DNA from 4 places in the Ruminococcus sp. AM26-12LB genome. Region 1 is predicted to be linked to each of the others. Evidence: predicted binding sites of a transcription regulator. Region 1 holds the regulator's gene; each other region holds the start of a gene.
What was found. Region 1 encodes Rex, which represses fermentation and respiration genes when NADH is low (regulators of the CRP and FNR family bind a similar motif). Its sites were predicted from a motif close to ATTGTTAANNNNTTAACAAT; they were not measured.
Positions count from the first base shown of each region.

Region 2: a site for Rex is predicted at 4,057-4,076, ahead of DW694_RS14545 (DUF1002 domain-containing protein). Genes of this name have one in related genera too.
Region 3: a site for Rex is predicted at 4,301-4,320, ahead of DW694_RS14390 (NAD(P)H-dependent oxidoreductase subunit E). Genes of this name have one in related genera too.
Region 4: a site for Rex is predicted at 2,923-2,942, ahead of DW694_RS08090 (V-type ATPase subunit subunit G family protein). Genes of this name have one in related genera too.

Region 1 is NZ_QUJX01000015.1:67,612-75,744, reverse strand. It holds gene DW694_RS12300 (cobyric acid synthase) at 1-386, shown strand, start outside; gene DW694_RS12295 (precorrin-8X methylmutase) at 389-1,030, shown strand; gene DW694_RS12290 (PLP-dependent aminotransferase family protein) at 1,027-2,343, opposite strand; gene DW694_RS12285 (pyridoxamine kinase) at 2,436-3,302, shown strand; gene DW694_RS12280 (ABC-F family ATP-binding cassette domain-containing protein) at 3,333-5,249, opposite strand; gene DW694_RS12275 (redox-sensing transcriptional repressor Rex) at 5,464-6,111, shown strand; gene DW694_RS12270 (NAD(P)H-hydrate dehydratase) at 6,173-7,690, shown strand; gene alr (alanine racemase) at 7,687-8,133, shown strand, end outside.
Region 2 is NZ_QUJX01000021.1:3,995-12,127, forward strand. It holds gene DW694_RS14535 (putative manganese-dependent inorganic diphosphatase) at 1-1,560, opposite strand, end outside; gene DW694_RS14540 (S1 RNA-binding domain-containing protein) at 1,590-2,492, opposite strand; gene DW694_RS14545 (DUF1002 domain-containing protein) at 3,377-3,844, opposite strand; gene rsmA (16S rRNA (adenine(1518)-N(6)/adenine(1519)-N(6))-dimethyltransferase RsmA) at 4,266-5,141, opposite strand; gene DW694_RS14555 (hypothetical protein) at 5,169-8,063, opposite strand; gene recF (DNA replication/repair protein RecF) at 8,119-8,133, opposite strand, start outside.
Region 3 is NZ_QUJX01000020.1:31,329-39,461, reverse strand. It holds gene DW694_RS14400 ([FeFe] hydrogenase, group A) at 5-1,702, opposite strand; gene DW694_RS14395 (NADH-quinone oxidoreductase subunit NuoF) at 1,718-3,589, opposite strand; gene DW694_RS14390 (NAD(P)H-dependent oxidoreductase subunit E) at 3,586-4,065, opposite strand; gene DW694_RS14385 (4Fe-4S dicluster domain-containing protein) at 4,466-5,974, shown strand; gene DW694_RS14380 (glucosaminidase domain-containing protein) at 6,412-7,173, opposite strand; gene DW694_RS14375 (bifunctional 5,10-methylenetetrahydrofolate dehydrogenase/5,10-methenyltetrahydrofolate cyclohydrolase) at 7,204-8,055, opposite strand; gene DW694_RS14370 (cyclodeaminase/cyclohydrolase family protein) at 8,070-8,133, opposite strand, start outside.
Region 4 is NZ_QUJX01000009.1:29,582-37,714, reverse strand. It holds gene DW694_RS08100 (RluA family pseudouridine synthase) at 806-1,504, shown strand; gene DW694_RS08095 (substrate-binding domain-containing protein) at 1,645-2,742, shown strand; gene DW694_RS08090 (V-type ATPase subunit subunit G family protein) at 3,056-3,364, shown strand; gene DW694_RS08085 (V-type ATP synthase subunit I) at 3,381-5,387, shown strand; gene DW694_RS08080 (V-type ATP synthase subunit K) at 5,392-5,862, shown strand; gene DW694_RS08075 (V-type ATP synthase subunit E family protein) at 5,882-6,475, shown strand; gene DW694_RS08070 (V-type ATPase subunit) at 6,506-7,477, shown strand; gene DW694_RS08065 (V-type ATP synthase subunit F) at 7,470-7,790, shown strand; gene DW694_RS08060 (V-type ATP synthase subunit A) at 7,815-8,133, shown strand, end outside.

The DNA.
Region 1 (8,133 bases):
AGCTGTCCGGTGTGTTTGCTCCTCTTTCCGGTGCGGAGATCGAGGGCTACGAGATCCATATGGGCGAAAGTATCCTGAAGGACAATGCAGGAACAGCCACGAAGATCACAGACAGCGTCAGCGGTAAGAAAAAAGAAGAGGGTGCTTTTGCGGGAAATGTGTGCGGAACCTATATTCACGGCGTTTTCGATAAGGAAGCATCTGCAGAGGCGATCATCCGCGTGATCGGCGAGAAAAAAGGTATTGATGTGGAAAATATGACAGGCGTGGATTTTGCGGCATTTAAGGAACAGCAGTATGATATCCTGGCTGCAGAGCTGCGGAAGCATCTGGATATGAAAAAAATCTATGAGATACTGGAAAACGGGATTACGGAGGAAGAATAGAAATGAAAGTTGAGCTTGAAAATGTAAAACCCATGGAGATCGAAAAAAGAAGCTTTGAGATCATCACAGAAGAGCTGGGGGATACTCCCCTGATCCCGGGAACAGAGCTGATCGTAAAACGCTGCATCCACACAAGCGCAGATTTTGATTATGCAAAAAATCTCTGCTTCTCGGAGGGGGCAGTGGAGATGGCCATGGACGCCATCCGCAACGGTGCCTGTATCGTCACAGATACCCAGATGGCAAAGGCTGGGATCAACAAGCGTGCACTTGCCCGCTACGGCGGTGAGGCTTATTGCTTCATGTCCGATGAGGATGTGGCTGCCCTTGCAAAAAAGAACGGGACTACCAGAGCCACAGCCAGCATGGACAAGGCAGCAGAGATGGATAAAAAGCTGATCTTTGCCATTGGAAACGCACCTACCGCACTGGTACGTCTTTATGAGCTTATTGAGAACGGAAAGCTTTCTCCTGAGCTGATCATCGGTGTGCCGGTAGGCTTTGTGAATGTTGTGCAGTCCAAGGAGCTGATCATGCACGCAGATGTGCCTTATATTGTGGCAAAAGGACGCAAGGGTGGAAGCAACATCGCTGCGTGCATTGTAAATGCCCTGCTCTACATGATCGATAACCGGAGAGATTAGGAGCCGGTAACCTCCTTCAGAAGCTGACAGGCAGGCAGAAAATCCTTGGATGGAATGGAGGAGCAGGAGAGGACCAGGGTGACCTCGGCTCCGTTTTCTCTGAGAACCTCCAGTCCCAGACCACGGTTCCGGGCTCTGTCTGTCAGTTCACTGCCTGTGAGAGAACAGGGAAGAGTAAGGGCAAGGCTGGTTCCTGCGGCTCCTGTTTGGATCTGGCAGTCCTGGCCGAAGGTCTCCCGGACAGCCTGGGAAAGGGCCTTCAGTTTCTGGGAATAAAGGCGGCGGAGCTTTCTTGTCTGGGAAGCCAGATGCCCGTCGCGGATAAACTGGCAGAGCGCAATCTGTTCTGCCTTGGAAGCAGTCTGATTATAAAAGGCTGCTTTTTTTGTATATTTTTCCCGGAGAGAGCGCGGCAGTACCATGAAGCTGACACGGATGGAGGGCAGCAGCAGCCTGGAAAAGGAACCGATATAGACAACGTTTTCACCACCTGCAAGACCGAAAAGTGAAGGCGTCGGCTTCTGAAAATAAACAAATTCGTTTTCGAAATCATCCTCAATGATCAGATGGTCATCGATCTCCGCATGACGGATCAGCTCCAGGCGTCGTTTTACCGGCATGATCTCGCCCCATTTCGTCATGTGAGCAGGAGAAACATAGATCACATCGCAGCTTTTGTCCCGGTAATGGACATCAAAGCCGTAATCCTGAAAGATGGTGCTGCATGCGGTGAAGGCCGGTGTGGGGAACGAAACGGTTTTCCGTTCATGGATCAGAGGGCAGAGGATCTGGAGAAGGGGCTGGAGACCGGCCCCTACTACAATGTCATCCGGGGAGCAGATCACATTTCTGCGTTCCCGGATATAGTCTGCGAGAACCTCCCGGAAATCGCTTTCGCCCTGGGGTTCGCCATAAGAAAGCATACGGTCGCCCTGGCGGAGGGCACTTTTGATGTAACGCTGCCACAGATCAAAACGGAAGCTTTCCCGGTCAACACCGGAAGAGGCAAAATCATAAAGGCAGGGCGTGATGTCCTTATCCTGTTTTTCGGGGGTAAGCAGATGCTGCTTGGAAGCAATGCCGGTGACATAATAGCCGCTCTGTGCTCTGGCGATGATATAGCCGTCTGCTGCCAGCAGAAGATAGGCATTTTCGATGGTGGTACGGCTCAGCTTCAGCTCCTGGGCGCATTTGCGGAGGGAGGGCATTTTGCTTCCGGGAAGGAGACGGCCTTCCAGGATCAGCTTCCGGTAATAGTGATAAACCTCCAGATAAAGGTGTTCTTTTTTGTGTTCTGCAGATATATTTAACATAAGTATGATGATTTCCTTCCAAAAATGATTGCGTAAACCTGACAGTTCATTCTATAATATTACAGAAAAAAACTCAAGACTGGAGAATTACCATGAAAAAAATAGCAGTGATCAATGATCTTTCCGGGCTGGGGAAATGTTCACTGACAGCAGCGATCCCGGTGATCTCGGTGATGGGAGTCCAGGCGTGTCCACTTCCCACCGCTGTTTTAAGCAACCAGACCGGTTATGAAAGTTATTTCTGTGAGGATTTCACAGAGCATATGGAACCATATATGGAGCAGTGGAAAAAAAGAGGATTTTTCCCGGATGGGATCTATACAGGATTTCTTTCTGATGATAAGCAGGCAGACAGGATCCTGAAATTTATGGACGCGTTTGCAGGAAAGGATACTCTGATCCTTACAGATCCGGTGATGGGGGATGACGGCGCGGTTTATCCGATCTATACAGAAGAGCTCCGCAGCCGGTTCTGCGAACTGACACGCCGTTCCTATGTGATCACACCGAACCTTACGGAAGCCCTCCTTCTTCTCTACGGAAAAGAAAAAATGGAGGAGATCTGGAAGGAACTGCAAAAGGCATCAGAGGCCCGGCGGATGGAAGAGATCCGGGAGATCGGGTGCGGACTTGCCCGGAAATTTTCACTTCCTGCCGTTGTGATCACCGGAGTGGATCACAGGGAGGAGGGGCAGCCTCTGAAAATGGGGAATCTTGTCCTGGAAAACGGAAACAGCTCCTGGGTATTTGCAGAGAAATCCGGCGGAAGCTATTCCGGGACAGGAGATCTTTTTGCATCCGTGCTCAGTGCAGGGCTGGTAAAAAGATATTCCATGAAAACCTGTGCAGAGCTGGCCGTGGACTTTATCTCGGCATCGATCCGGGATGCGGTGGAGGAAGGAACAGACCGTAACGATGGTGTATGCTTTGAACAGCATCTCGGCATGCTGCTTCCATAAAAACATAAGGGGATAAAAAAGAGCTGACCGTCAGGCCAGCTCTTCCCATTTTTCATAAAGCTCTTCCAGTTCTTCAGCGATGGCTGCTTTTTCGCGGCTCAGCTTTGTACATTCCGCTACATTGGTGCAGACATCCGGAAGGACCATGGTTTCGTCGATCTCGCTGTCTCTTGTTTCCAGCTCTTCGATACGGGCTTCGACTTTTTTCAGCTCGGCTTCCCGTTTTCGTTTCTTTGCCTGTTCTTCCTTCATCTGCTGCCAGGAAAGCTTGTTCTCGGAAACCGTTTTTTCTTCGGCAGGTGCCTCCGGAGAAGTGCTTCCCGGTGCATAGGTACTGGTCAGCTCCTCCTTCTTTTCCAGATAGTAATCATAATCACCGATGTAATTTACCACTGCCTGGTTTGTCAGCTCCATGATCCTGGTCGCAGTCTGATTGATAAAGTAACGGTCATGGGATACATAAAGGACTGTACCAGTGTAGCTGACCAGTGCTTCCTCCAGGATCTCCTTGGAGGCAATATCCAGATGGTTGGTAGGCTCGTCAAGGATCAGGAAGTTGGCTTCGGAAAGCATCAGCTTTGCAAGGGAAACACGGCCTCTTTCTCCACCGGAAAGTGCGGAGATCTCCTTGAAAACATCATCTCCGGTAAAGAGAAATGCGGCAAGCATATTTCGGATCTCGGTCTCTGTGAGAGTCGGATAAGTATCGGAGATCTCCTGGAAAATCGTCTTGTCCATATGCAGAACATGATGTTCCTGGTCGTAATAACCGATCTGCACCTTGGAACCAAGGGAAAATTTGCCGGCATCTGCCTCAATAAGACCGTTGATGATCTTCAGCATGGTGGTCTTTCCGGTTCCGTTGTTTCCGATCAGTGCCACACGCTCGCCGCGTTTGATATCAAAGGAGATATCGGAGAACAGGGTCTGTCCCGGAAAGGCCTTGGAAAGCGCTTCCACGTGGAGCACATCGTTTCCGCTTAACACCCGTGGTTCCAGCGAGATACGCATCCGGTCCTGGAGCTCAAGAGGCTTTTCAATCCTCTGTACACGGTCCAGCATTTTTTCACGGCTTTCCGCACGCTTGATGGATTTTTCACGGTTAAAGGATTTCAGCTTGGCGATAACGGCTTCCTGATGCTTGATATCCCGCTGCTGATTTAAGTATGCCTTGTACTGTGCGTCACGAAGCTGAGCCTTCTTGAGAGCATAGGCAGAATAGTTGCCGCTGTATACGCGGGTCTGTCCGGCTTCAATCTCAATGACCTTGGTGACCACCTTATCCAGAAAATAACGGTCATGGGAGACGATAAAAACAGCTCCCGGATAATTCAGAAGATAAGTTTCCAGCCAGGAGATGCTTTCCATATCCAGGTGATTGGTTGGCTCATCCAGAAGCAGGATATCCGGCTTGGAAAGAAGCATCTTGCCCAGCGCCACGCGGGTTTTCTGACCGCCGGAAAGAGTTTCGATCTGCTTGTCATAATCTTCCTCTGTGAAGCCGAGACCCTTTAAGACACCGGTCAGCTCACTTTTGTAAGCGTATCCGTTCTCCAGCTCAAACTGATGGGTCAGGCGGGTATAGGTTTCCATCAGACGGTTCAGCTCATCACCGGTCACCGTGTTCATTTCCTGTTCCATATTGCGGATACGGCGTTCCATATCGATGATGTGCTGCTTTGTGGTAAGAAGCTCCTCGTAGATGGTATGATGTCCGTGGATATCCTGGTACTGGGCAAGATAGCCGATATTTTTATCCCGGGCAAGCACCACGGTACCGGAATCAGCAGAAAGCTCCTGCATGATGATCCGCAGCAGTGTGGTCTTTCCTGCACCGTTGCAGCCGATCAGAGCAGCCTTTTCACGGTCTTCAATGTGAAAGGATGCATCATTTAAAATTACTTTTTCGCCAAAGGCCTTGCATATATTCTGACATGATAAAATCATAAAAACTGTCCTCCTGTATAAAGAATCACCCCTGTTTATGCCTGAACAGGGAAAAATCCTCCACCTATTATAACGGAAACTGCCGGGATTTCAAAGAAAAAATCAATTATTAGAAAAATTATAAAGAAATTTGTACAGAATAGACAACTTTAATTGACAGGAAAATGTCAATTCGTTATAATTAACCTAGTGTAAGGTAAGGAGGAAAACTATCGTGGAGACAAAACAAATCTCGAAAGCGGTGATTAAGCGTCTGCCACGCTATTACCGCTACTTAGGAGAGCTGATGGAAGACAATGTAGAACGTATTTCTTCCAATGAGTTAAGTAAGAAGATGCATACCACAGCTTCTCAGATCCGTCAGGATCTTAATAATTTCGGCGGTTTTGGGCAGCAGGGGTATGGCTATAATGTACATTATCTTTATACAGAGATTGGTAAGATCCTGGGACTGGATACCGTTCATCCGATGATCATTCTGGGTGCTGGTAATCTGGGACAGGCACTTGCCAATTATGTGGATTTTGAGAAGCGTGGCTTCAGGCTGGTTGGTATCTTTGACGTAAATCCTGTGCTTGAGGGCATCGCAGTCCGTGGACTTGAGATCCAGATGCTCAGTGAGCTTCCGTTTTTCCTGAGAGAGAATAACGTGGAGATCGCGATTCTGACACTTCCCAAGAATAAAGCCAAGGAAATGGCAGATATCCTGGTGGAGAACGGGATCAAGGCAATCTGGAATTTTGCACATCTCGATCTTGAGACACCGGATGATGTGATCGTAGAGAACGTTCATCTTTCCGAGAGTCTGATGACACTGTCTTATAATCTCAGTAAATACAGGCAGGAACATGTGGATAAGTAAGAATTGTTAAGCTGCCGGAAACGGCAGCTTTCTCTATGACAGAGGGGAGGCAGAAGACAGAATGAAGAAGCTTGTTACCTGCAAAGAAATGAAGGATCTGGACTCCACAACGATCCGTGAGATCGGAGTTCCCTCCGAGGTTCTGATGGAGCGGGCGGCACTGAAGGTGGTAGAGGAAACAGAAAAGTATCTCCAGAAGGACGAAAGGATCCTGGTAGTCTGCGGAAGCGGAAACAATGGCGGTGACGGTATCGCTGTTGCCAGATTGTTCCATCTGAAGGGGATCCGGGTAGAGTTTTATATGGTCGGAAACAAAGATAAAATGACCAGAGAGACAGCTCTTCAGTATAAGATCGCTTCCGGTTATCGTGTCCCGGAGGTGAATAACCCGCAGTGGAGTGAATATACTACTATAGTAGATGCCGTGTTTGGGGTAGGCCTGACGCGTCCGATCGAGGGGCATTATGCTGATATCATCCATGAGATGAACAGTGCGAGGGCCAAAAAGATCGCAGTTGACATCCCGTCAGGAGTGAACGGAGATACTGGCCTGGAAATGGGAATTGCCTTCAGCGCCGATCTGACTGTCACATTTGCCTACCGGAAAAGAGGTCTTTGCTTTTATCCGGGAAGACTGTATGCAGGAAGGATCGTTACCGCCGATATCGGGATCTATGAGCAGGAAGCTGTGACTGCATCTGCCGCCTGTCTGGAAAATAAAGATCTGAAGCTGTTTCCGGAACGTGATCCCGGCGGAAACAAGGGTACCTTCGGAAAAGTGCTCTTTGTGACCGGAAGTGAGGGAATGTGCGGAGCCGCTTATTTAAGCGCCAGTGCAGCACTTCGTGCCGGTGCGGGAATGGTAAAGATCCAGACTGTGGAAGCCAACAGGATCCCACTGCAGATACTCCTTCCGGAGGCTATGGTCTGCAGCCGCTTTGATCAGGAATCCAATGAACAGCTTCTATCCTGGTGTGATGTGATCGTGATCGGACCGGGACTTGGAACATCAGTGGCTAGCCGTGAGAGAGAACAGTGGTTTCTCACGGCGGCTGCCCGGGAGAAAAAGCCGCTGATCCTGGATGCGGACGGCCTGAACCTTCTGGCTGCACATCCACAGTGGTATCAGTATCTGGGAGAGCATGTAGTCCTGACACCGCATATCGGAGAAATGAGCCGGCTCAGTGGCAGAACGATCCAGGAGATCCAGCATGAGATCGCAGATACTGCACTGAAATGTGCTGCGGAAACAGGCTCTGTGTGCGTATTGAAGGATGCATGTACGGTGATCGCAGATGAAAAAGGCCAGATGTATCTGAATCTTTCCGGTAATTCCGGAATGGCAACTGCAGGAAGCGGAGATGTGCTTTCCGGGATCCTGGCAGCAGTGTTATGTATGTATCTGAAAACGGAGGAACAGCCTCCCATGGTTTTAAAGGCCGCGTTAGGTGTTTATCTTCACGGACTTTGCGGTGATCTTGCAGCCGCTGAAAAAGGAAAGCGCAGTATGCTGGCAGGAGATATCATAGAATATCTGCCCAAGGCATTAGCTATAGGTGAAGAGGAGTCGGGATTATGAAAAAATACGAGAGAGTAAAAGCACTGGTATCACTGGATGCCATTGCCCACAATTTTGAGGAAATGCATAAAAATGTCAAAGAAGGGACAAAGATCATCGCTGTGATCAAGGCAGACGGTTATGGTCATGGTGCCAGAGCTATTGCCCGTCTGATCCAGGACTATGACTATATCTGGGGATTTGCAACAGCTACTGCAGAGGAGGCACTGGAGCTTCGGCATGCAGGGATCACCAAGCCTGTCCTGATTCTTGGCCTTGTATTTGAGGAATATTATGAAGAGCTTGCAGCCAATGATATCCGGATCACCATATCGGATCTTAATACAGCAGCAGAATATGCAAAAGCAGGTGCACGCATTGGAAAAAATGTACATATTCATCTGGCTCTGGATACGGGAATGACAAGGATCGGATATGCGGATATTCCGGAAAATGCGATAAAG
Region 2 (8,133 bases), on a different contig from region 1:
CTCAAAAGCGATCTCCGCCATCTGCTGGCTGCCCTCCCCGTAAAACAGAAGCTCTGTAGACTCCTCCAGGATATTCGTCAGCATAAAATAAACTCTCGTGATATCATGACGGCCACACTCACTCACCATAAACGGCATCAGCTTCTCCTTGATCTCCTTAAGCTCCTCGCTGTCCATGGAACTGATCTGACCCACACCAAAGGAAACATTACCCTCACCGATAAACTTCTTGTAATCCTGATAAAAAATCTCCTCCGGAGACTTATCCTTCAGATTACTTCCCGCAGAAAACATCTCTCGGGCAAACTCCTCGATCTTGATCCCCGCGATCAGCGCAAGAGCACTGGCAGCGATCTTATCCGTCTGCGTACAGGTCGGTGAACGGAACATCAATGTATCCGAAATAATAGCAGCACAGAGAAGCCCCGCGATCTTTTCCGGAATCTCCAGTCTCTGCTCTCCGTAGATCTCATAAAGGATCGTGCCCGTACATCCCACCGGCTCATTACGAAAAGCAACCGGCGTCATAGTCTGCAAGGTACCCAGCTTATGATGATCGATGATTTCAAGGATCTCCGCCTTCTCGATATTATCAACAGCCTGATCCACCTCATTATGATCCACAAGAACCACTTTCTTTTTATGCATATCCAGAAAATTACGTCTGGAGATCGTACCGATACACTTACCATGAGGATTGATCACCGGAAACGCCCTGTGACGGTTTTTGATCATAACATCCTGGATATCATCCGTAAAATCCTCGGTATTAAACGTAACCATGTTATCCCGCTTCATAACAAATCTGACCGGAATACTCTGATTGATCAGACGCGCAATATTAAACGTATCATACGGAGACCGGATGATCACGATATTCTTCTCATGAGCAAGCTTTACAACCTTCTCGGAAACCACGATATTCAGACCCACGATGATACAGCTGACATTCTGGCTGATCGCCTGAAGATGATCCTCCTCACGGTCACCCATGATGATCATATCATTCTCCTCAACATAGCCCTCCAGCATCTTCGGGTTGGCAGTACCGACAAGCACACGCCCCTTCACAAAATATCCGTGTCCGTTACCTTCCACCACTTCACCGCCAACAGTCTCGGCAATTCTCTGATACTGCGTCCTCGCATTGGAAAGAAGATAACTGTCTGTAGTATCCATATAGGTCTTTGCGATATCACCAATCGTCACAAGCCCCTCCAGACACCCATCCTTATCCCGGATCGGAAGAGAAACGATCCCGTTCTCCTGCATCAGATCCCAGGTATTCTTCAGCGACATATTCTTATCCGCCTGCGGACTGGTCCGGATATCCATATCCTTGACCTGCGTACCGATATTCCCCAGATAAGCCGGCGGCTGTACGCCAAAACGGTTCAGCACATACCTGGTCTCCTCATTGATCTGCCCCGCTCTCTTCGGGATATATTTTTTATTCTGCGTAGTTCTGTTCTTAATATCCGCATAAGCAATAGCCGAACAGATGGAATCCGTATCCGGATTCTTATGTCCGATTACAAATATTCTCTCCGGTTTTTTCATACACATCCATCCTTTTTCATCCAAAATAATCATAATTTAATATTTGCAAACAAAGCACCCAGGGAAGTAGTAGCCTCTTCCCCCGACTCCGGAAGCTCAAAAGACTCCTCCTCAACCTCCTTAGCCATCAGATCCGATGCCTCTTTAATACTCAGGCTCAGCTTACCATCCTTGATCGCGATAACCTTCACCTTAACCTTATCCCCAACACTCAAAACCTCAGAAGGCTTCCGGATCCTCTTCTCACAGATCTGAGAAATATGCACCAGCCCGGAAACCCCGTTCCCAAGTTCCACAAAAGCACCATACGGCTGCAAACTCTCAACCGTACCCTCAGTCACAAAGCCAACCTGGATATTGGAAATCTTATTCCGTTTCTCCACCTCAGCCCTCTCACGAAGAATCTCCCTCGCCGAAAGCACCAGCCTCTTCTTCGCCTTATCAGCCTCGATCACCCGCACCTGGATCGGCTTATTCAGAAACACCTCAGTGTCCTCAACAAACTCCAAAGCAAGCCTCGACGCCGGAATAAAACCACGGACACCCTCAACATAAGCAATGGCACCCCCGTTAACGATCCCCTTCACAACAACATCCAGCACCTCACCCGAATCCTGAAGCTCCTTCAGCCTGTCCCAGGCAAGCACATCCGCAGCATCCGCTCTGGAAAGAAGAATATTCCCCTGACCATCATCCCTGCGAAGAACCATCGCCTGAACCTCATCCCCCGGCTGAACAGCCTCTTTAATATTAAACCCCGGCACCCGGGAAAACTCCTCCACCGGAATAAAACCCTCAGCATAAAACTTAAGGTCAAGAACAACCCCCGACTCATCCACACTCACAACAGTCCCGGAGATAATATCCCCCTCATCGATCCTCTTAAAAGAAGCCTCCAGCTCCCTCTCAAAATCCTTCATAGACTCCGCCATATCCAGACCTCCCATTCAAACAAAAACCCAACCACCGCCGCCCCAAACCAGACGACAGCACTATAATCCTAATCATTATAGCATGCACACCCCACCCGCGCTATATTTTTTGCACTGGAAATTTCTTAACCCCTTTATTTCTCTCCAACGCACAGGACAGACTCAGATCAGCCCATTTATCACACCCTTGATGCTTTCTTTGTTTCTCTCCAACGCACAGGACGGACTTAGATCAGCCCATTTATCACAACCTTGATGCTTTCTTTATTTCTCTCCAACGTACAGGACGGACTTAGTACGATTCCAGAATTTCTTTGTAGTGCATCCTTTTTGTTTCTCTCCAACGCACAGGACGGACTGCCGGAGGGGCGCCCTGCACGGCAGAAGACTCAGACGCTTAGTATGACCCGGCGAAACGACCGCACCAGGCACGACCATGCAGCCGCCCCTCCGGCAGTCCGTCCGTCCCTCCCCACCCACAAAAAAAAGAGCCCAAAAAAGGCCCAAAAACGAGGAGTGCCCCGGTAGTGGCTTACCGGGGCGATTATTATGAAAAAAATTGTATGTGTAATGATACAGATACACACCATTACAGCGTCTTTCGTAACGTTCTTTCGAACTATCCCTATACTACCAGACAAATATGAACAAACAATGAACATCTCGTAAACAATTAGCGCATTTGCACAATTTTTTCAAAAACACCCTCCCCCAATTTATAAAAACACCACATTCACAAACAAAACCAAGCCCCTAAACATTGTACATATTGTACATCTCAACCAAACAAACCAACAACAACCCCAACAAAAGAGCCACAACCCTCACCCTCTAACAAAAACTCCATGTCCTAAATCTCCATCAAAAGTTCCATCCAAACACCATCACCGCCGTGAAAGCATCCCCTTAATAAACTCAATCGCCTTCTCAAAAATATTCTTCACATCAGACTTCGTAACACCCATATCCTTCAAAGTACTATAAGCATCACTCACATACCCCTTGATCTGATCATCACTCATCTCGATCCCACGGAACTTACTGATAATATTAACCAGCGAACTCTTATCATCCTCATTAAGACTCACCCCAAAATGATCCGCAGCCTCATCGATCCCCTGAGAAATCTCATCATCCGTGATCTGGTTAGAATCAAAAAGCCCCTTCACATAAACAATGATATCCCCAACCTTATCCGGATCAGAAGCAAGAGACCCAACCTCATTATCCTTCAGGATCTCCTCCGCCTGACTCATAACAGAACCGGAATCAGACGCCATAACCATCATCGGAGATGTACATGAAATAACGCCCGCAATAACCAAAGCTGTAACCTTGTTCAATCTTCTCATAATATTCAACCTCCATACGGGCACCAGCCCTTATTAAAAATTTCCTTTTACTATTTTTAACTATCTTTTACTGCCTTTTTATTACCTCATCATTACCTTTTCGACGCCCCTCAGTATACCACACACACCCACCCCTCTGTAAACCTCAATTTTCCCCATTCCCACCCACACCATTCAGACTTTATGTATATCGCCAAAAATATATTCACAATATTTTCATATTTTAAACAAACTTTCCTAACATCTCATCAGTAAAATAAAAAATGTAAATTTTTCATTACTTATGTCTGGCACCTCAGACATAACCTCCTTTCTATGACAAATATATAGGTCCGGACAGGAAACCTCTCCAACATTCCCGTCCGGAAACGCAAAAAGAACCCGGAACAGCTGCCCGGGCTCTTTTTGCATTTATCATATATTAATTTTTCTCATCATAAATACAGTTGGCAAGCATCGCAAACTGCTCCAGTGTCAGCGCCTCACCCCTGATATTCAGCGGAAGATCACACCTGTTGAACACATCCTCGATCTCCTCCTTACTCAGGGAAAAATCTCCGGAATTTCTGATCCCGTTCACAAGCGTCTTTCTCCTCTGGTTAAAAGATGCACGGATCAGACGGAACATAAGCCCCTCATCCTTCACATCCACCGGCGGCTTCTCATAACGCGTCAGCTTGATCACCGCACTTCCAACCTTCGGCCGCGGCATAAAACAGTTCGGCGGTACATTCGCAACGATCTCCGGCTTCGCATAATACTGCACAGCCAGGGAAAGCGCACCGTAATCCTTGGTACCGGGACCAACCTGCATACGGTCTGCAACCTCCTTCTGCACCATGACAGTGATCGAATCCACAGGAACATTCTTCTCAAAAAGCCCCATGATGATCGGAGTCGTAATATAATACGGCAGATTCGCAACCACCTTCACAGGCTTACCGCCGTTTTTCTCATCTGCGATCTTTTTGATATCCGTTTTCAAGATATCGTTATTGATCACGGAAACATTATCCCAGTCCTTCAACGTATCCTTAAGGATCGGGATCAGCGAACTGTCGATCTCCACAGCAGCCACCTCTCTGGCAGCCTCCGCAAGATACTGGGTCATAGTTCCGATACCCGGACCGATCTCCAGTATAAAATCATCCTTCGTGATACCCGAAGACTCAATGATCTTTTCCAGAACATGCTCGTCGATCAGAAAATTCTGACCAAACCTTTTCTGGAAAACAAAATGATACTTTTGAAGGACTTCAATGGTATATTTCGGGTTACCAAGATAAGGTCTGGCCATATTTTTTACCTCTGCTTTTTCTTATTTTCAGCTGAAATCCTTTTCAAAAAGTACCGTGTAGCCATCACGGTCCACACGCTTCTTGGAACGCTTGAACAATCCGCTCTGAGCTCTCTCCATAGCCTTATCCAGCATGGTCTTCACAGTACCAATGCACATCGGCTGATCCTCCTTCTGGTTGATCCCGATCAGATTATACAGAGCAAGCATGCCCATCTGGTCGATACGGAATCCATTCTCCATGGTATAGACCTTAGCGAAATTAACAAGTTCATCGTTTGTAAATACAGGAATGTTGATCATGGATGTAAACTTCTTCGCAAGCTTCGGATATCTTGCGATCAGCTTACGCATACCGATCTTTTCATCCTCCAGGATCACGATCATTCCCTTTGTGTTTCCGGTCATAGCTTCCTCAAGCTCATCTGCTGTTTCCTGGGAAAGCTGGTTTGCATCCTCGATAACAAGGAAACCGCCGGCAAGCTTGGATACGATCTCCGGAATATCCTTTCCGTTGAGATCATCCGCAAATATATAGGCAACCTTGGAAGCCTCGATATTCAGCTCTTTACAGATTGCCGGGATCAGACTTGAGATCAGTCTCGTCTTACCTGTTTCTCTGCCGCCCATAACGATCACATTTCCGGTCTGGGAGGTCTTGTCTGCTGCGCCCATCTGCACATCGCAGAGTACATCAAGCAGCTGTTCCTTCATTCCGGGAACTGTAACAAAATAGGTGAAAAGCTGTTTCTCTTCATCTGTGAGCTCTTTCTTTCTGGAAACGATCTTTGTAGGATCCTTTTCCGGATGGATCGTAGCGATAAATTTCTCAAGCTGCTTTTCCTCGCTGAGCTCCTCTTCCTCATCGTCCTCTTCCATGGCTTCATCAGAATCATCACCGATGAGACTGCTGATAAAGTCATCCTCATCCTCTTCCTGGAATTCAAAGGCGTCATCACTGTATTCTTCTTCCTCATCAAGAAGATTTTCCTCTTCCGCTGAAGCCAGCGGTTCCTCATGATGAAGCTTCGCTGAAGGCTCTGCTGCCGCCTTCTGCACCTGCTCCTCAGATTCCAGTGAAGGAATCTCCGGAAGCACATCCTCTTCTTCCACCGGCTTCTGTACTCCTGACGGACCATTCAGAAACTCTGCTTCTGCAGCCTGAAGATCCTCCTCAGTAACCGGCTCCTCATCTTCATCAAATACGATATCCGGAAGTCTGGTATCGGAAGTCTCCGTTACCTCTTCCTCCTGCTGAGCGGAGATCTGCGCCATGATATCCTCGATATCTGCCGCATCCGGCTCCTCCGGAACAAATTCATCAGCCGCAATATCCAGATCCTCAATACCTGCCGGCTCTTCCGTTACGTCGGACTGCTGGACATCCGGAGATTTCTCTTCCTCCGGGATATCGATTCCCTGCTGTGTAGCTGCTGCCAGAATAGTATCCTCCAGGTTGAAGTCCTTATCTTTATCCTTCCCGGACCTGTCACCTACAGATGCCGCAATATCCTCGATACTTCCGAAAATTCCGGACGCGTCCGGGATCTCTGCGGAACTGCTTGCATTCTCCGGGTCCACATTGATCATGGACTTCGGGATCTTCAGCTCCGGCATACGGATCGTTGCGGAAAAATCAGGCTTGCCTTCCTCATTGAGCGGAACCCCTGCAGGCTTCTCCTCACTTTCCTCATTTCCGGCAGACTTCTCCTTCATGATCTCTGCAACACTCTGGGACAAAGACATCTCTGTAGCTTTCTCAGCCTCAGCTTCTTCCGCTTCCTGATAAGTCTCTTCTTCCTCTTTATCCTGCTGTTCCTGAGCCTGCAGCTTCATACTTCCGGATGACAGGTTCTCAACACCGGATGCCAGCGGGATCTCATCCGCTTCCTGTCCGGAAAACTCTTCCTGCTCTTCAGAAGGCTCATCCGAAGCTTCCTCACTTCCTTCTGCTGCTTCGATCTCCTCAGAATCTGTAAACTCCTCTGACGGTTCTGCTGCCGCAGCAGTCTCAGCCTCCGGCGCTTCCGTCTGTTCCGTCACATCCTCAAAGCCTGTGGAAACCTCATCCGGCTCTTCATCCTGCGCAGCTTCTTTTTCCTCCATATCCTCTTCCGCAGATTTCTTATGTCCGCCAAAGATATCACGGAATCCCTTGGAAAGCTTCTCCTGGAATGTCTCCGCACTGTTCAGATCCCGCTCATCATCTACCTGGATAGTATCTGTGACCGGTTTTGCCTCCTCATACTCGCCGGATGCTTCCTTACTCTCCCTGATCTCCTGCGCCTTTTCCGGCGGGATCAGCTTCGGGATAAAACGCTGTTCGTATTTCTCTTTCTCTTCGCCAGTGAGAACACCCATCCGCTGTTTCAGGTCAAGGGCCTTCATCACATAAGTTCCGTCATTGAACCAAAGGATCATCTCATTGCAGAGATCCAGGCACTTCTGCTTGTCTCCTGCCTTGTAATAGAGCTTGGCCAGCTCATAAGACCAGCGCTCCGTAAATTCCTTCTCCTTATATTCCTCAAGAATACGGATCTGTTCATTCAGAGATGCATTCTTCGCTCTGGCGATCTTATATTTCAGTATATACTGGCTGTTATCATTACCTGCCACTTCTCTGTATTCATCAAAGAATTCTGTGGCTTCACTGATCTGTCCCATTTTCAGGGAAACCTCGATCAGACGGTAAAGTATGTTCTTGCCGATCGGCGCTCTGTGGTAGGCAAGAAGAAAAATTTCCTTGCTCTCTTCATAGCGCTTGTTGGCCGCGTAGATCTCGCCCACTACACAAAGGGTACGGACGTTTTTCACACGACGCCAGTCAATGCTGTCCACAATCTGCATGGCGCCTTTGTAATCCTGGGTCTCGACCAGCTTATTGATCTGTCCCAGCTTAACGCGAAACTCCTCTTTATCCAAAATATTCACCAACTTTCCATAATCAGAATCAGTTTACCATATGCATACGGGCTTGTCAAAACCCTTTAGG
Region 3 (8,133 bases), on a different contig from region 1:
CATATCAGTCTTTGATATAGAACTCATTGTGAAGCAGATGATGCTCTTTGCCTTTGAGGAGTCCCTCATAAAGCTCCAGAACCAGTGGGTTCTCATCGGATTTCTTGATGATCATGGTATTGTCTGCATTGTACAAACCTCTTGCTCTGGCTGCCTTGGTTCTGTCACCGGATCTGGTCGGCTGACCTCCACCCATGATACATCCACGGCGACATGCCATAACCTCGATCAGATGATAGTTTGCCTCGCCGTTCTTTACACGTTCCATAACGGTTCTTGCATTTGCAAGGCCACTGGCTACGCATACATTGATATCCATTCCCTTGTACGGTACGGTAAATTCCTTGATTCCCTCTTCACCACGGACACCACACTCTGCGATCTCATGCATGGCTTCCTTACTGTGATCCGGGCTCAGTCTTCGAAGAACTGCCTCGGTAACACCACCGGTAACACCGAAGATAACGCCACCGCCGGAACCAAATCCAAACGGCATATCGCATGCTTCCGGATCCAGTGTTGCAAAATCAAGACCAAAGTTATCGATCATGCGGAGAAGCTCTGTGGTTGTGATAACGATATCGGTATCCTGCTCGCCATCGGTAAAGCTGTTCGGGCGGATTGCCTCTGCCTTCTTGGCTGTACATGGCATAATGGAAACCATAACGGTCTTCTTGCCTGCTGCATGCTCCGGATCACGGAAATATTCCTTAATAACCGCAGACATCATTCCCTGTGGGGAACGGCAGGTAGAGATATTCGGAACATATTCTTTATATTGATCAGTGATAAACTTCACCCATGCAGGACAGCAGGAAGTCAGAAGCGGAAGATTCTCACCCTTCTCCACTCTGTTTAGGAACTCCTTGGTCTCTTCCATAATAGTAAGATCGGCGCTGAATGTGGTATCGTATACTTCATCAAAGCCCATTCTGTGGAGTGCGTTGACGATCTTGCCCATAACGCTCCTGCCCTTTGTGAGGCCGTAGTGATCACCAACTGCTACACGGACTGCCGGCGCAATCTGGGCAACCACACGGGTATCCTTGTCCGCAAGTGCATCCCAAACCTCATCCATATGTGTACGAATGGAGATGGCTCCTGTCGGACAGTAAACACGGCACTGACCACAGTTTACACACTGTGTCTCAGCAATCTTTTTATTGAATGCAGGCATGACCATGGCCTCTGTTCCACGGAATGCGAATCCAAGAGCTCCGATTCCCTGAAGTTCCTCGCAGGCACGTACACAGTTGCCGCAGAGGATACATTTGTTCGGATCACGGATGATGGACGGTGAACTGTCATCGATCTCATGCTGTTCTCTTGTATTTTCAAAACGGATATCCCGCACGCCAAGGCGATGTGCCAGCTCCTGCAGGATACATTCGCCGCTCTTTACACAGGTTGTACAGTCACGGCAATGTGCTGCAAGAAGCAACTCCACGATCAGTTTACGATATTTCTTAATACGGCCGGAGTTGGTATAGATAACCATTCCGTCTCTCGGCTGCTCAGAACAGGAGGCAAATGTTTTGCCTCTGTCATCCTCAACTGTACAGAGACGACAGGCACCAAAGGTGGAAACCTCTGAATGATAGCACAGTGTGGGGATATTGATACCGGCATTCCTGATGACTGTCAGGACATTTTTTTCGTCGGTGAATTCTACTTTTCTTCCGTCAATTGTCATTGTACCCATAAGATATCCTCCCTTCTATGCTTCCACATAAATCGCATCAAAGTTACAGTTATCCTTACAGGATCCGCATTTGATACATACGTCGTTGTTGATTACATGTGGATGCTTGATCTTTCCTGAAATCGCACCAGCCGGACAGTTCTTTGCACACTTGCCGCAGCCGATACAGAACTCAGGATTGATATGGAATTGACGGAGCGCCGTGCAGACCTTCGCACGACATTTCTTATCTACGATATGCTCTACATATTCGTCACGGAAACGCTTCAGAGTACTGATGACCGGAAGCGGTGCACTCTTACCGAGTCCGCACAGAGCCATGCTCTGAACCATGTTTGCAAGCTCTTCCAGCTCATCCAGATCGGAAAGCTCACCCTTACCTGCGACGATTCTCTCCAGGATCTCAAGCATACGTTTGGTACCCTCACGGCAGGGAACACATTTACCACAGCTCTCACGCTGTGTAAAGCTCATAAAGAAACGCGCAACCTCTACCATACAGGTATTCTCATCCATAACAACCAGTCCGCCGGAGCCCATGATGGCATCCAGCTTCTTAACAGAATCAAAATCAAGCGGATGATCGATCTGATCGTCGATCAGACATCCACCGGAAGGACCGCCGATCTGTACACCCTTAAATGCAGCACCGCTCTTAAGACCGCCGCCGATGTCATAAATGATATGACGGAGGCTTGTTCCCATTGGAACCTCGATAAGACCGGTGTTCTCAATGGAACCGGTAAGTGAGAAAGTCTTTGTTCCAGGGCTTCCCTCTGTACCGATGGTGTGGAACCAGTCAGCACCCTGAAGGATGATCTTCGGTACGTTGGCGTAGGTCTCTACGTTATTGAGGACGGTAGGCTTACCCCACAGACCCTGCTCAACCGTTCTCGGAGGTTTTACTCGAGGCATACCTCTGTTGCCTTCGATAGAAGCAGTCAGGGCAGAACCTTCACCACATACGAACGCTCCGGCACCGCGATTGATATGTAAGTGGAAATTAATACCGGAACCAAGGATATTATCACCAAGAAGGCCATAGGACTCTGCCTGCTCAATAGCCATTCGAAGTCTCTGTACAGAAAGAGGATACTCGGCACGCACATAAATATAACCATCTTCTGCACCTACTGCATAGGCAGCGATCACCATACCCTCGATCATCTTGTAAGGATCACCTTCCATTACGGAACCATCCATAAATGCTCCCGGGTCACCCTCATCACCGTTACATACTACATAACGGACTTTTTCCGGCTGGCGTGCAACCTGTGACCATTTCTTGCCTGCAGGGAAGCCTGCACCGCCACGGCCGCGGAGACCAGACTTCGAGATCTCGTCGATAACACCCTGTGGGGTCATCTCAAAGAAAGCCTTCGCCATAGCGGAAAATCCGCCTACGGAAATATATTCATCAATGGACTCTGCATCGATCTTGCCACAGTTCTCAAGAACGATCCTTGTCTGCTGGTTCAGGAACGGAATGTCACTGGGATGTGGACAGGCCTCATCATTATGACGATAAAACAGACGCTCAACAGGCAGTCCGCAGATCACGGTCTTCTCTACGATCTCGCGACAGTCGTCTACCTGAACATGTACATACTGATAATCATAGGGCTCAATTCTCATAAGAGGACCAAGTTCACATAAGCCCTGGCATCCGGTCTTAACGATTCCTACATGAGGAACATCCTTCTGCATCTCAACCGCAACACCCTCGATTCCCTCACAGAGTCTTGACATTTCTTCATAAATCTTCTGAGCACCGGAAGCAATACATCCGGTACCGGAACAGACGAGAACACGGCAGGTATAGCCATCAAGATTCTTCTTAACCTCAGCCTGTTTGTTTTTCAGATCTTCCATACTGGTTATACTCATACGCTCTCACCTCTCAATTCATTTAAAAGCTCAACAGCCTTCTCAGGAGTCATCTTCGGGTGAACTTCATCATTTACAGTCAGTGTCGGTGCAAGTCCGCAGGCACCAAGACAGGAAACTGTCTCAACGGTAAACATCATATCATCTGTAGTATGCTTCTTATGACTCAGTCCAAGTTCCTTCAGCATTGCTTCCTTTACAGGCATGGACTTACGTACATGACAGGCAGTACCGTCACATACCTTGATGATGTACTTGCCCTTCGGCTCAAAGGAAAAGTTTTCATAGAAAGTAGCTACACTGTACGCCTTCGCTTCTTTTACACCAATCTGTTCCGCAACATAAGTAAGAAGCTCTCCCGGAAGATAACGGTACTCAGCCTGGATATCCTGCATGATCGGAATCAGTGATGCAGCTTTCCGGCCGTAGTGCTCGATGATCTCGTCCGTTTTTCTGTAATACGTCTGGTCTAACATTCGGTTCCCTCCTTGTTTCTCATAGATTTTCCACTTGATCAACCTGTTCCACTACAGGTTAATGCTTTAACACTCTGTCAGTGCCGCGCATTTATGCAAATCATTATTTTGCACTATTTCATGCCTTTAATTATAACTTATATGGTCATTTTTCACAAGCGGTTTTTTTGCTTTTTTCAGAATATATCGAAATGTTTACAGTGACTTACTGATTTTGTATCTATTTTCCATAAAATATGTTCAATTTTTAACAGTCTTGATAATAAAGATACAAATCTGCTCTTTGTTTCTGCCCCAAAACATTAAAGCCGGTTATTGATTTTATTTCTCAATTACTTTAAGATAGATAAAAAGTGCGTGGAAAACATTTAATTAATTTATTTTGTAAAGGAGAACATCTATGCGAAATCTTGACACACCAGTAAAACAGATCCGGCGAAAGATTTTTACCGAAATTGCTAAGATCGGATTTGAATCCACGGACGAATCAATGATCCATGATATCGAATCCATTCCCTACAATATTGTAGAGGAACGCGCGAAATACCGCGAAAGCATCTATCGTGAAAGAGCTGTTGCAAGCGAACGTGTCCGTCTGGCCATGGGACTTTCCCTCCGCCCGGAAAATCGTTCCGTCCACCTTACCGATGGCGTGAAGGCCAGCAACATTGACGAGAAATATTATGAACCACCTCTTATGCAGGTGATCCCTTCCGCATGTTCCGCATGCGAATCCAACAAATACGAAGTCAGCAACATGTGCCGCGGCTGTGTCGCACATCCCTGTTTACTCACCTGCCCCAAAGGCGCCATTTCCATGGTAAACGGAAAATCCTTCATCGACCAGGACAAATGTATCCATTGCGGAAGATGCAAAGCTGTCTGTCCTTACGATGCCATCGCCCATAAAGAACGCCCCTGCGAACGTGCCTGCGGTGTAAAAGCCATCGAGAGCGATGAACAGGGACGCGCCTCCATCAACCAGGATAAATGCGTATCCTGCGGCATGTGCATGGTCAGCTGTCCATTCGGAGCTATCTCCGACAAATCCCAGATCTTCCAGCTGTCCCACGCCCTTCGAGAAGGAACTGAGATCATTGCAGAAATCGCCCCCGCCTACATCAATCAGTTCGGCGAAGACGTCACCCCGGGCCAATTCCGCTCCGCTCTCAAACAGCTGGGCTTCTCAAACATTTATGAGGTAGCACTGGGCGCAGACATCGGCTGCATCTCTGAAGCACACCACTACGCCAAAGAAGTAGCAACCGGCCACCTCCCGTTCCTCCTCACCTCCTGCTGCCCATCCTGGTCAGTCATGGCAAAAAAATACTTCCCGGCTATGATCGACAACATCTCGCAGGAACTGACCCCGATGGTGGCAACTGCCCGCATTGTAAAAAAAGAACACCCCAGCGCAAAAGTAGTCTTCATCGGACCATGCGCCTCCAAAAAACTGGAAGCCATGCGACATTCCGTAAGAAGTGATGTGGATTTCGTTATCACCTTCGAAGAACTCTGGGGCCTGTTCGACGCCAAAAGCATCACCCCATCCACCTGCGAAGAGCTCCCGGAAGAAACCCAGGCCGCAACCGCAGCAGGACGAGGCTACGCCATCGCCGGCGGCGTAGCCGGAGCCATCGAAAACTGTCTGAAGGAATACTATCCCGATGTACCAGTCCACATCGAACACGCAGAAAGCCTTGCCGAATGTAAAAAAGTCCTCACTCTGGCAAAGGCCGGAAAACTCAAAAACTGCATGATCGAAGGAATGGCCTGCCCCGGAGGCTGCATCGGCGGTGCAGGAACCAATGCCGGCTTCGCAAAAACCTCCAAAGCACTCAAAAAATACGTAGACAGCTCAGAACCAAAACTCCCCTCACAGGAACTGGAAAACCTGGAGTTGAACTAAATACCTCAAAATATTCCACTATATAATTCCCAAAATATTTCAATTTGATTGAATAAAAAATGGAGATGCAACCTAGATCTTTAATCTTCAAGGTTACATCTCCATTATTTTATCAACCAGGACAGGGCAAAGCCCGCCTCCATCCCTCATCCACATCCTATCGTTTAGCCAGACAACTTACCCCAACCAACGCACAGGCCCGGAAGGGAGTGCGGTACTGTCTGCGGACGACTCTGCAGGAGGTGTGCTGGATCTTAGGCGGCGGGACTTCTGCGTTATTTTTCAAAAGCCAGCTGTCTGAGCGGCAAAAAGCCGCGAGTTCTGGCTTTTGGAAAATGGTTTTAGCAGAATCCCGGCGCCTTAGATCCAGCCGCCGACGAAGCCCGGCCGCGGACAGAACCGCACTCCCTTCCGGGCCGTCCCGTTCGCCACCACCACTACTTCTCCACCGTCTCCGTACTCTCAGGCCAGGTATACTCTTCCCCCTTCAGCTCCGCCAGAAGACTCCTAAGCTTATATCCATAGCTTCTCCCGGCGGCCCAACCGCCGCCGTAAGGATTCTCCTGAATCCCAAGCCATTCCACATAAGGTGCACTCTCCCGGGTCACATACTGAAAACGGTTATCCACACAAGCCTGGTTCAACTCCTCCGAAGAAGCATAAGCCTTCAGATGCTGCACCTGCGCCCGGATCCCCGTCCTTACATCAGGAAAAGAATTACCGGCAACACTACCACCGGTGGTTCCCAGCCCCGAAAAATTAAACTGCCCTGCACTGGCATCCCCACCAAACTGAAGCCATCCGGTCTCAAGCATCGCCTGCTCAAAAACAACCTCCCCACGGACGCCCTCCGCATCCGCTTCCTCTATCACAATCGTGCAAAACGTATCAATATCCGGTGCACCACCCTCCGTCAGGATGCCGGAAGGATACTCCACATTCTGCGCCTCATACTGCACTACCATATCCTCCGCATCCACTGTGGTACACCCCATGATCGTATAATATCCATAAGTATTATCTGTGGAATCATCCACAAAACCCTCTGTATCACTCTCTCCAGATGACTGAGGCTTCGAAATCTGACCCTCCATAGAATGATCCGCTTCCTCTGCCAAAACACCTGCAGGCGTTCCGAACACCAGAACGCCTGCAAGTACCATCATCCGTAAACAAAAACTATTTCGGAATCTGTACATATATAAATGATCAACCCTTTATTACTGTTATTACTGCGCTTTTCTCATTGCAGCTTCAACCACATGACCTACAAGAACAGAAGTTGTAACACTTCCTACTCCGCCAGGAACCGGTGTGATCGCATCAACGATTGGCTCAACTGCCGCATAATCAACATCACCACAAAGCTTGCCCTCTGCATTGACATTGATACCAACATCAATAATAGTCTGTCCCTCTCTGACATAATCAGCGCCGACAACACCAGCACGACCAGCTGCAACGATGACGATATCCGCCTCTTTTGCAACAGACGGCATATCAACGGTTCTTGTATGGCAGATCGTTACTGTCGCATTTTTCTTAACAAGCATCATGGCAGCCGGTTTACCAACTACAAGACTTCTTCCGATAACAACCGCTTTTTTGCCTGTGCAGTCGATTCCATAGTGATCAAGGATCTCCATGCATGCCTGCGGTGTACATGGCGGGAATCCGATCTTCTTGCCTGTAAATACACCAGACATGGAAAGATCTGTCATACAGTCAACATCCTTCTCTGCTGCAAGTGCATTCTCGATCACTGCCTGATCCAGATGTTTTGGCAGCGGACGGAACAGAAGAACTCCATGGATCTTGTCATCTTTGTTTACTTTATCGATGGTTGCAAGAAGCTCATCCTGGGAAACATCCTCCGGAAGAAGAATTTTCTCACATGCAACACCAAGAGTCTCACAGCGCTTTGTAGCACCTCTCTCATAGGAAATATCGCTTGGATTCTCACCAACACGGATAATGCAAAGTGTAGGATCTACACCTTTTGCCTGAAGCTCTGCAACGTTCGCTTTGATCTTTTCATTGAGAGCCGCTGTTACTTCTTTACCTAATAACTGCTTTGCCATTTGTCTGGTTCCTCCTATTTCAGTCTTCCGAGAACACTGTCAAATGTCTCGTCTGCGATCTTTGTATATTTCTCAAGC
Region 4 (8,133 bases), on a different contig from region 1:
CAAACGTGAAGATGAGAACGATACTTTGAAATGCATATCAGAACCATTAGGATATGGATTGAAGCTTTGCATCAGAAGAATATCTGAGAGGATATTAAAAACAGAAGAATCGGGCAGGAACTTTTTTCCAGGATACTTTAAAGAACTGCAGAGGAGAAAATCCCAATAGGTCGATTTGAATCAGCAGATCGCAAAGTACAGAGATGACAAATGGTTTTGAATTTAAGAAGTTAAGTCCAGAATTGTTTAGTGAACAGGAAAAAGTATAACCACCGAAAGTCTTCAGATAAACAGGAAATCAAACATCGTAAAAAACGATTTCTGATCTATAAAACTTTCTAAATAATCGAAAAGATATACTTACATATATCAGTCGTTTATGAGCAGGAAATAAAAAAGAAGAGAGAATCTGAAAAAGAAAAATTTCAAAATTGAATAAAGAGAATCGAAATTATTTTATAAAGTATATAAAATCAAAGATTTCGATTGATAAATGTAATAAGTATAACAAGAAAACTTTATTCGAAAGAACGAAGAGGAAGAAAAATTGAATAACGAAGAGTGTTGAGACGGTCATCATTTTTGGAAACTGTAAAAGTAAAAAAAGTGATGACCGTCTCGTTGTGTATATAAGATTGCATATATTAAGTATATAACCGTTCCGAAAAACTCTGGATAAAATAATATGATCCGAGCAGAGAGCAAAATTTTCGATCAGAGATTTTCCGAACAGTTATATTTATCAGTTGCCATCAAAAACATCATCAGTTATACTTCTGTGAGAAAGGAAGTAAGATGAGAAAATATGTGGAATTATCAGATTGAAGAAAATATTTTATATGAAGACAAAGAGATCCTTGTGTGCAGAAAAACAGCAGGAATGCCGGTGCAGGCAGCAAAAATAGGAACAATGGATATGGAAAGTGCCCTGAAAAATTATCTGGCACAAAAAACACAGGGAAAGATCCCATATCTGGGAGTAGTACATCGCCTTGATCAGCCGGTAGAAGGCATTCTTGTATTTGCGAAAACATCCGAAGCAGCAGGAAATTTGAGTAAACAGATGATGGCAGGAGGTGCCGGAAAATATTACCTGGCAGTAACGGAGGGAAAAGCAAAGAGCTCAGAAGGGACTCTTACAGACTATCTGAAAAAAAATGGAAAAGCCAACATGTCTCAGGTGGTGTCTGCCAATACACCGGGAGCAAAAAAAGCGATCCTTCACTATAAAGTTCTGGATCAGCAGGAGATAAACGGAAAATCCCGGACACTTCTTAAGATCAGGCTGGAAACAGGTCGGCATCATCAGATCCGTGTGCAGCTTTCTCATGAGGGACTGCCCCTTCTCGGAGACCGGAAATATAATCCTTCGGGAGAAAAAGGTACATCACTGGGACTTTGTTCCAGTTGTCTGGAATTCAAACACCCCAGAACAGGAAAAATGATGAAGTTTGAAACAGAGCCACAGGGAAGCGCGTTTCTGGATTTTGTGAAAAAAGTGTAAAAACTCTGGACGGAAATACGAAAAAGTGTATAATGTAAAAAGCAAGTAACCAAATGTAAGATTTTTGTAAAGTATAAGTTACTGTGGACGGACAAGGCAGACGATAAAGAACAGTAACCAGCGAGGAAGAGGAGATTACAATGAAAAGAGCTGCAGTAGCGTCAGCAGCCTTGTTGGCTGTGGCAACCCTGCTGACAGGCTGTCAGAAAGAAGAAGTAGAAAAGCTTGTTGCACCGATTGTAGCAGATGTCCAGGAAACCCCTGAAGCAACCGAAGTGGAAGAAGAAAAAAGCCCGCTGATCCCTGAGATCGATGACACTCTTTCTATTGAAGAAGGTGCCAGAATAGCTGTTGTCAGCAAAAGCAAAAAAGGCGAGTTCTGGAATAAAGTAAAAGAAGGAATGGAAGCTGCTGTCAAGGACGTAAATGAAGCGTATGGTTTCAAAAAAGACAAGCAGATCACGATGACCTTTGAGGGTCCGGATGATGAAGAGGACGTAGAAAGTCAGATCAATACTCTTGATGCAGTGATCGCTGAGAATCCATCTGTAGTGTGTCTTTCTGCCGGAGATATGGATTCCTGTCAGGCACAGCTGGAAGCAGCGAAAGAGAACGGAATTCCGGTGGTCGCATTTGATTCCAATGTCAGTGATACAAAGCTGGTCAGAGCTTTCCGTGGAACAGACAATACACAGATCGGCAAATATGCAGCATATAAGCTTGGCAGCGCCATTGGAAAAATGGGAAATGTGGCTGTTTTTTCCGCACAGGAGAAAACACAGAGCGCGCAGGAGCGTGTAAAAGGATTTCTGGATAATATTGCAAATTATACGGATATTAAGGTGGTGGAAACCGTATATTCTGACCAGGTTGATGATATGAAGGAAGCCATGAAGGAAGTTCTGGATAAATATCCGGCATTGGATGGAGTTTTCTGCACCAATGCCGAGGTTTCTGAAATGTTTCTGGAGGTAAATAAGGACACAGGAGAAAATAAAGTTGCTATGGTAGGCGTAGATGCAACCAGCAAACAGCAGGAAGCGATCCAGAAAGGGGAAGAACTGGGAGTGCTTTCACAGAATCCTTATGCGATGGGATATCAGACCATGTGGGCGGCTATTCAGTCTACTGCACCGAAGAAGGAAACAAAGATTGATAAGAAGGTTTTACTTGATCCGGTATGGATCGATGCTGAGAATATCAAAAGCGAAGACATTGCAAATTACCTGTACAATTAACAAATAGAACAGATAGCCACTGTAGGTCGGTTAAATAGGTTAGTCCGCATTCACCGTCCGTTCATAACTGAAAGCCATCAGTCCGATGAAGATGTAAAAAACATTTTCATCGGGCTGATGGCTTTTTTGAATAAAAATAAAAAATATGAATAGAATAAACAAATAAAAAGTGTGCGAAAAAATGGCAAAAATATAACATATATGACGACTTTTTGACACAATACAAATAAATTTATCGTTAAATTGCATAATAAACATTGTTTTGAAAAAGCGATTGTGGTACAATTTGGATATGCAGAGAGGCGGTGATCAGATGATCCAGGAAACGATCAAGGCAGTGAAAGAGGCGGAGGCAAAAGCACAGCAGAAGATAAAGGATGCATCCGTCCGTGCACAGAGTATCATCAGCGAAGCTGAGAAAGAGGCAGAGAATATTATCAGAAAGGCGGAAACAGCCGCCGGCGAACAGGCGGCATCTGATATGAAAGCAGCCGAGGAACGTGCACACAGTACAGAGAACACTGTCGTTGGACAGGCGGAGGAAGAGCTTGCAGCTTTGAAAAAGAAAGCGGAGTCGAAGCACGAGCAGGCGATCCAGACAGTAATGGACAGTTTGTTCTGAGAGGGGGAGTGCGAAAATGGCAGTATTGCAGATGCAGCGAATCAGTATCTGCGCAATGAAAAAGAACCGTAAGGCCATATTGGAAGAACTGCAGTCACTTGGAGTATTGGAGATCGATGCAGCGGAATTGGATCCGGAGCTTAAGACGATGGATACTATGAATGCCCGGCTGATCTTTGAGAAAAACGCATCCCTTTGTGATCAGGCAATCGAAATACTGGATGAATTTTCGAAGGAAAAGCAATCCATGCTGGCATCCCTGGCAGGGAAACCGCTGATCGGAAGGAAGCAGGAGGAAGAAGCTATCCGGGATCAGGAAGAGATCCTGAGAACAGCTAGAGAAATCCAGGGATACCGGAAGAAGCTTACAGAGAACAATGCGGCAGCAGTTAAGATCGAGCAGCAGGAAGCAGCTCTTGCTCCATGGCTGAAGCTGGATATTCCGATGAACTTCGGCGGTACAGCGAAAGCAGCGGTACTTGTGGGAAGTATTGATGGAAATATAACTCTGGATCAGGTATACAGTCAGCTGGCAGCGGATGCACCACAGCTTGAAGCCTTTGACATTCGGGAAATCTCAAATGACGCCGGTAAGCTGAGCCTGGTGGTTGTCTGCTTGAAAGCACAGGCACAGGAACTGGAAGAAGCGCTTCGGATGCAGGGATTTGCAAGACCGGCACAGCTGGTATCAGAGGTTCCGGCACAGGAGCTGGAGAACCTTAAGAATGAAGTGGTACACATTCAGGAAGAGTCCGAACAGATCCGGGAACAGATACGCGCTCTTCACGACAGGAAGAGCTCTCTTCAGCTTTTGTCCGATTATTTCCGGATCCGTGCACAGAAATATGAGGTATTAGGACAGCTCCGCCAGTCGGAGAGCACTTTTTTTGTGACAGGATATCTTCCGAAGAAACAGGTTCCTGCAATGGAGAAACGGCTTACGGAGAAGTACGATATTGTTTTTGAAGCAGAAGATGCTGAGGGAGAAAATGTTCCGGTTGCCCTTCAGAACGGCAAATTCGGAGCAGCAGGAGAGGGAGTTCTGGCAGCATTTGGTCTTCCCGGAAAGGGAGAGATCGATCCTTCCATGATCATGACAGCCTGCTATGTATTTCTTTTCGGACTGATGCTGTCAGACGCAGCATATGGACTGATCGTCTTTGCAGTCTGTCTGGGAGTACTTCTGAAGTTCCCCAGGATGGAGAGCGGAATGCAGAAATCCATCCGGCTTTTTATGTACTGTGGATTGTCCACTTTGTTCTGGGGCGTGATGTTTGGCGGATATTTCGGAGATTTTATCGATGTATTTTCGAAGGTATATCTGCACAGGCCGGTCACGGTGAAGCCGGTATGGTTTGCACCTTTAAATGAGCCAATGAGACTTCTGGTGTTCTCCATGCTGTTTGGCCTGATCCATATGTTTCTGGGAATGGGTCTTAAGGGCTACATGCTGTTACGTGACAGAAAATATCTCGACTTTTTCTGTGACGTAGTACTCTGGTTCCTGCTTCTTATGGGACTGATCCTGATCTTTATCCCAAGCAGCATGTTCCGTTCTATTTCTCAGATGGATCTGAACCTTTCACCGGCAGTGATACAGGTCGGAAAATGGATGGCGATCATCGGTGCTGTGGGAATTCTCTTTATGTCAGGAAGAGATAAGAAGAATCCGTTCCTGAGGCTGGCGCTTGGAGCCTACGATCTTTACAATATCACGGGATGGGTCAGTGATATCCTTTCCTATTCCAGACTTCTGGCCCTGGGACTTGCTACCGGAGTTATCGCATCAGTTATGAACCAGATGGGAAGTATGCTGGGAGACAGTATTCTGGGATGGATCGTATTTATCCTTGTATTTGTGATTGGTCATATCTTTAACCTTCTGATCAATCTTCTGGGTGCATACGTGCACACCTGCCGATTACAGTACGTAGAGTTTTTCGGCAAATTCTTTGAGGGCGGAGGAAAAGAGTTCCACCCCTTCCGCGAAAATACAAAATATGTAGATATTAAGGAGGATTAATATTATGAGTGGTATCGTTTGGGCATTATTGGGAGCAGCAATTTCCGTAGCTCTTGCAGGTATAGGTTCCGCCATCGGTGTTGGTACAGCCGGCCGTGCAGCAGCAGGTGTTGTAACTGAAGACCCGGACAAATTTGCTAAGGTTCTGCTTCTTCAGCTTCTTCCCGGTACGCAGGGTATTTACGGACTGCTGGTAGCATTCCTTGCACTTTCCAAGGTTGGTATCCTGGGCGGCGGTGTTGCTGATATTTCCCTGGAAACCGGTCTTATGATCTTTGTGGCTTGTCTTCCGATCGCTATCGCAGGTCTTCTTTCTGCGATCCATCAGGGAAAAACTTCCGTAGCTTCCATCGGTATCGTAGCCAAGAAGCCGGAGCAGTTCGGTAAAGCCATGCTTTTCCCTGCAATGGTTGAGACATATGCGATTCTGGCTCTTCTGATCTCCATTCTTGCAGTCAGCGGAATTCAGGTTTGATTCATCAGGAGGGCAGAGCATGACAGGATTAGAGAAGATGGTAAGCCAGATTCTTGAAGAGGCCGATGCTTCTGCAGCCGTTACGATCAGTGATGCGGAGAAAAAAGCCGCAGAGATCCTCAGGGAAGCCGGAGAAAAGGCAGATAAGATCCGGCAGCAGAGAGAAGAACAGTCCAGGGCAAAGGTGAAAAGCTATGAAGAGCGGACAGCTTCCGCTGCAGATATGAAGAAGCGTACCGCAGTTCTTGCAGCCAAGCAGGAGCTGATCGGAAATGTGATCGCAGATGCCTGTGACCGTGTGAAGAATCTGGATGAAGAAAAATATTTTGGGATCCTTAAGAATATGGCTGAGAAATATCTTCTTCCAAGAGAAGGAGAGATCTGTTTTTCAAAAAAGGATCTGGAACGTATGCCGGCAGGTTTCCGTGAGGAAATAAAGAGCCTGGCACAGAAAAAGGGTGGTGTGCTGGAAATTTCCGGTGAAACCCGAAACATAGACGGAGGTTTTATCCTGATATACGGCGGCATTGAGGAAAACTGTTCCATTGATGCCATGTTCGCAGAGAAGCGGGATGAGCTTCTGGATCAGGTAAGAAAGATTTTGTTTGCGTAAAACACCATCGCAAAAAGGAGGGCGTGAATGATGTTTGGTGAAGATTATGCCTATGCGGTGGCGCGGATACGTGTTCTGGAGACCGGACTTCTGAATCAGGCAGCGATCGAGCAGCTTCTGGCATGTCAGGATGAGCAGCAGTGCCTTCAGATTCTTACGGAGAAGGGCTGGGGAAACGGTGATCCTGCAGCCGGTGCGGATGCCATTCTTTCCCGGGAGAGAGAAAAGATCTGGGAGATCATGGATTCGCTGGTAGCGGACCGATCTGTGTTTTCTGTTCTTTCCTATCAGGATCTTTTCCATAACCTGAAAGCGGCTGTGAAGGCAAGCATCCTGCAAGGGGCAGCGCCGAATATTTTTTTCAGCGACTGTTCCATTGACGGAGAGGATATGGTGAAATTCCTGACAGATAAGGAATATGATCGTTTTCCTGAGGATATGCGGGAAGCGGCAAGAGAAGCCTATGAGACCTTTTTGCACACAAGAGACGGACAGCTTGCGGATATTATCGTAGACAGGGCAGCACTGGATGCCATAAAAAAAGCCGGAGAACGGTCAAAAGAGGAGATCGTCCGGCAGTATGCGGAATCCACGGTAGCGGTAGCAGATATCCGGATCGCAGTCCGTGCCTGCAAAACAGGAAAAAGTTCGGACTTTATGAAAAAAGCCATGGCAGAATGTGACACACTGGATAAGGAAAGACTGATCCACGCGGCAGTAAGCGGAATGGATCAGATCATGGGTTATCTGGCAGAAACGAAATATGGGGACGGAGCTCTGGCATTGGCGGAATCAGCTTCCGCTTTTGAGAGATGGTGTGATAACCAGATCATGGAGACCATCCGCCCTCAGCTGTACAATTCATTTTCACTGGGACCGCTGGTAGCTTATGTGCTTGCCCGTGAAAATGAGATCAAGACGGTGCGGATCATTCTCACCGGAAAGCGCAGCGGCCTTCCGGAAGAGTTTATCCGGGAAAGGGCAAGGGAAATGTATGTATAAGATCGCAGTTTTAGGTGATTATAACAGCATTTACGGGTTTGCGGCTCTTGGCCTTGATACTTTTCCGGTGGAGGATCCTGCAGAAGGTAAAGAGAAGCTTAACCGTCTGGCGGCCGGTGAATATGCGGTTATTTATATTACGGAACAGCTGGCGGCCCAGCTTTCCGCAGAGATCAGTAAATACAGTGAGGAGCTGATGCCTGCGATCATTCAGATTCCCGGAATTTCCGGAAATACAGGTGCAGGTATCGAAAATGTAAAGAAATCCGTGGAGACGGCAGTTGGCTCCGATATTCTTTTCAGTAATGAGTGACAAGAAAGCAGGTGATTGGTTCAGATGAGCAGAGGAACCATTAAGAAGGTGGCAGGACCGCTGGTAATTGCCAAGGGTATGCGGGATGCAAATATGTATGACGTGGTTCGTGTAAGCAGCCAGCGTCTGATCGGTGAGATCATTGAGATGCATGAAGATGAGGCTTCCATACAGGTATATGAGGAGACTTCAGGACTTCGTCCGGGAGAACCGGTAGAGTCCATGGAGGTGCCCCTTTCCGTGGAGCTTGGTCCTGGCCTTATTACAAGCATTTACGATGGAATCCAGCGTCCGCTGGATGACATCATGAAGGTAGCAGGCAGCAACAACCTGAAACGAGGCG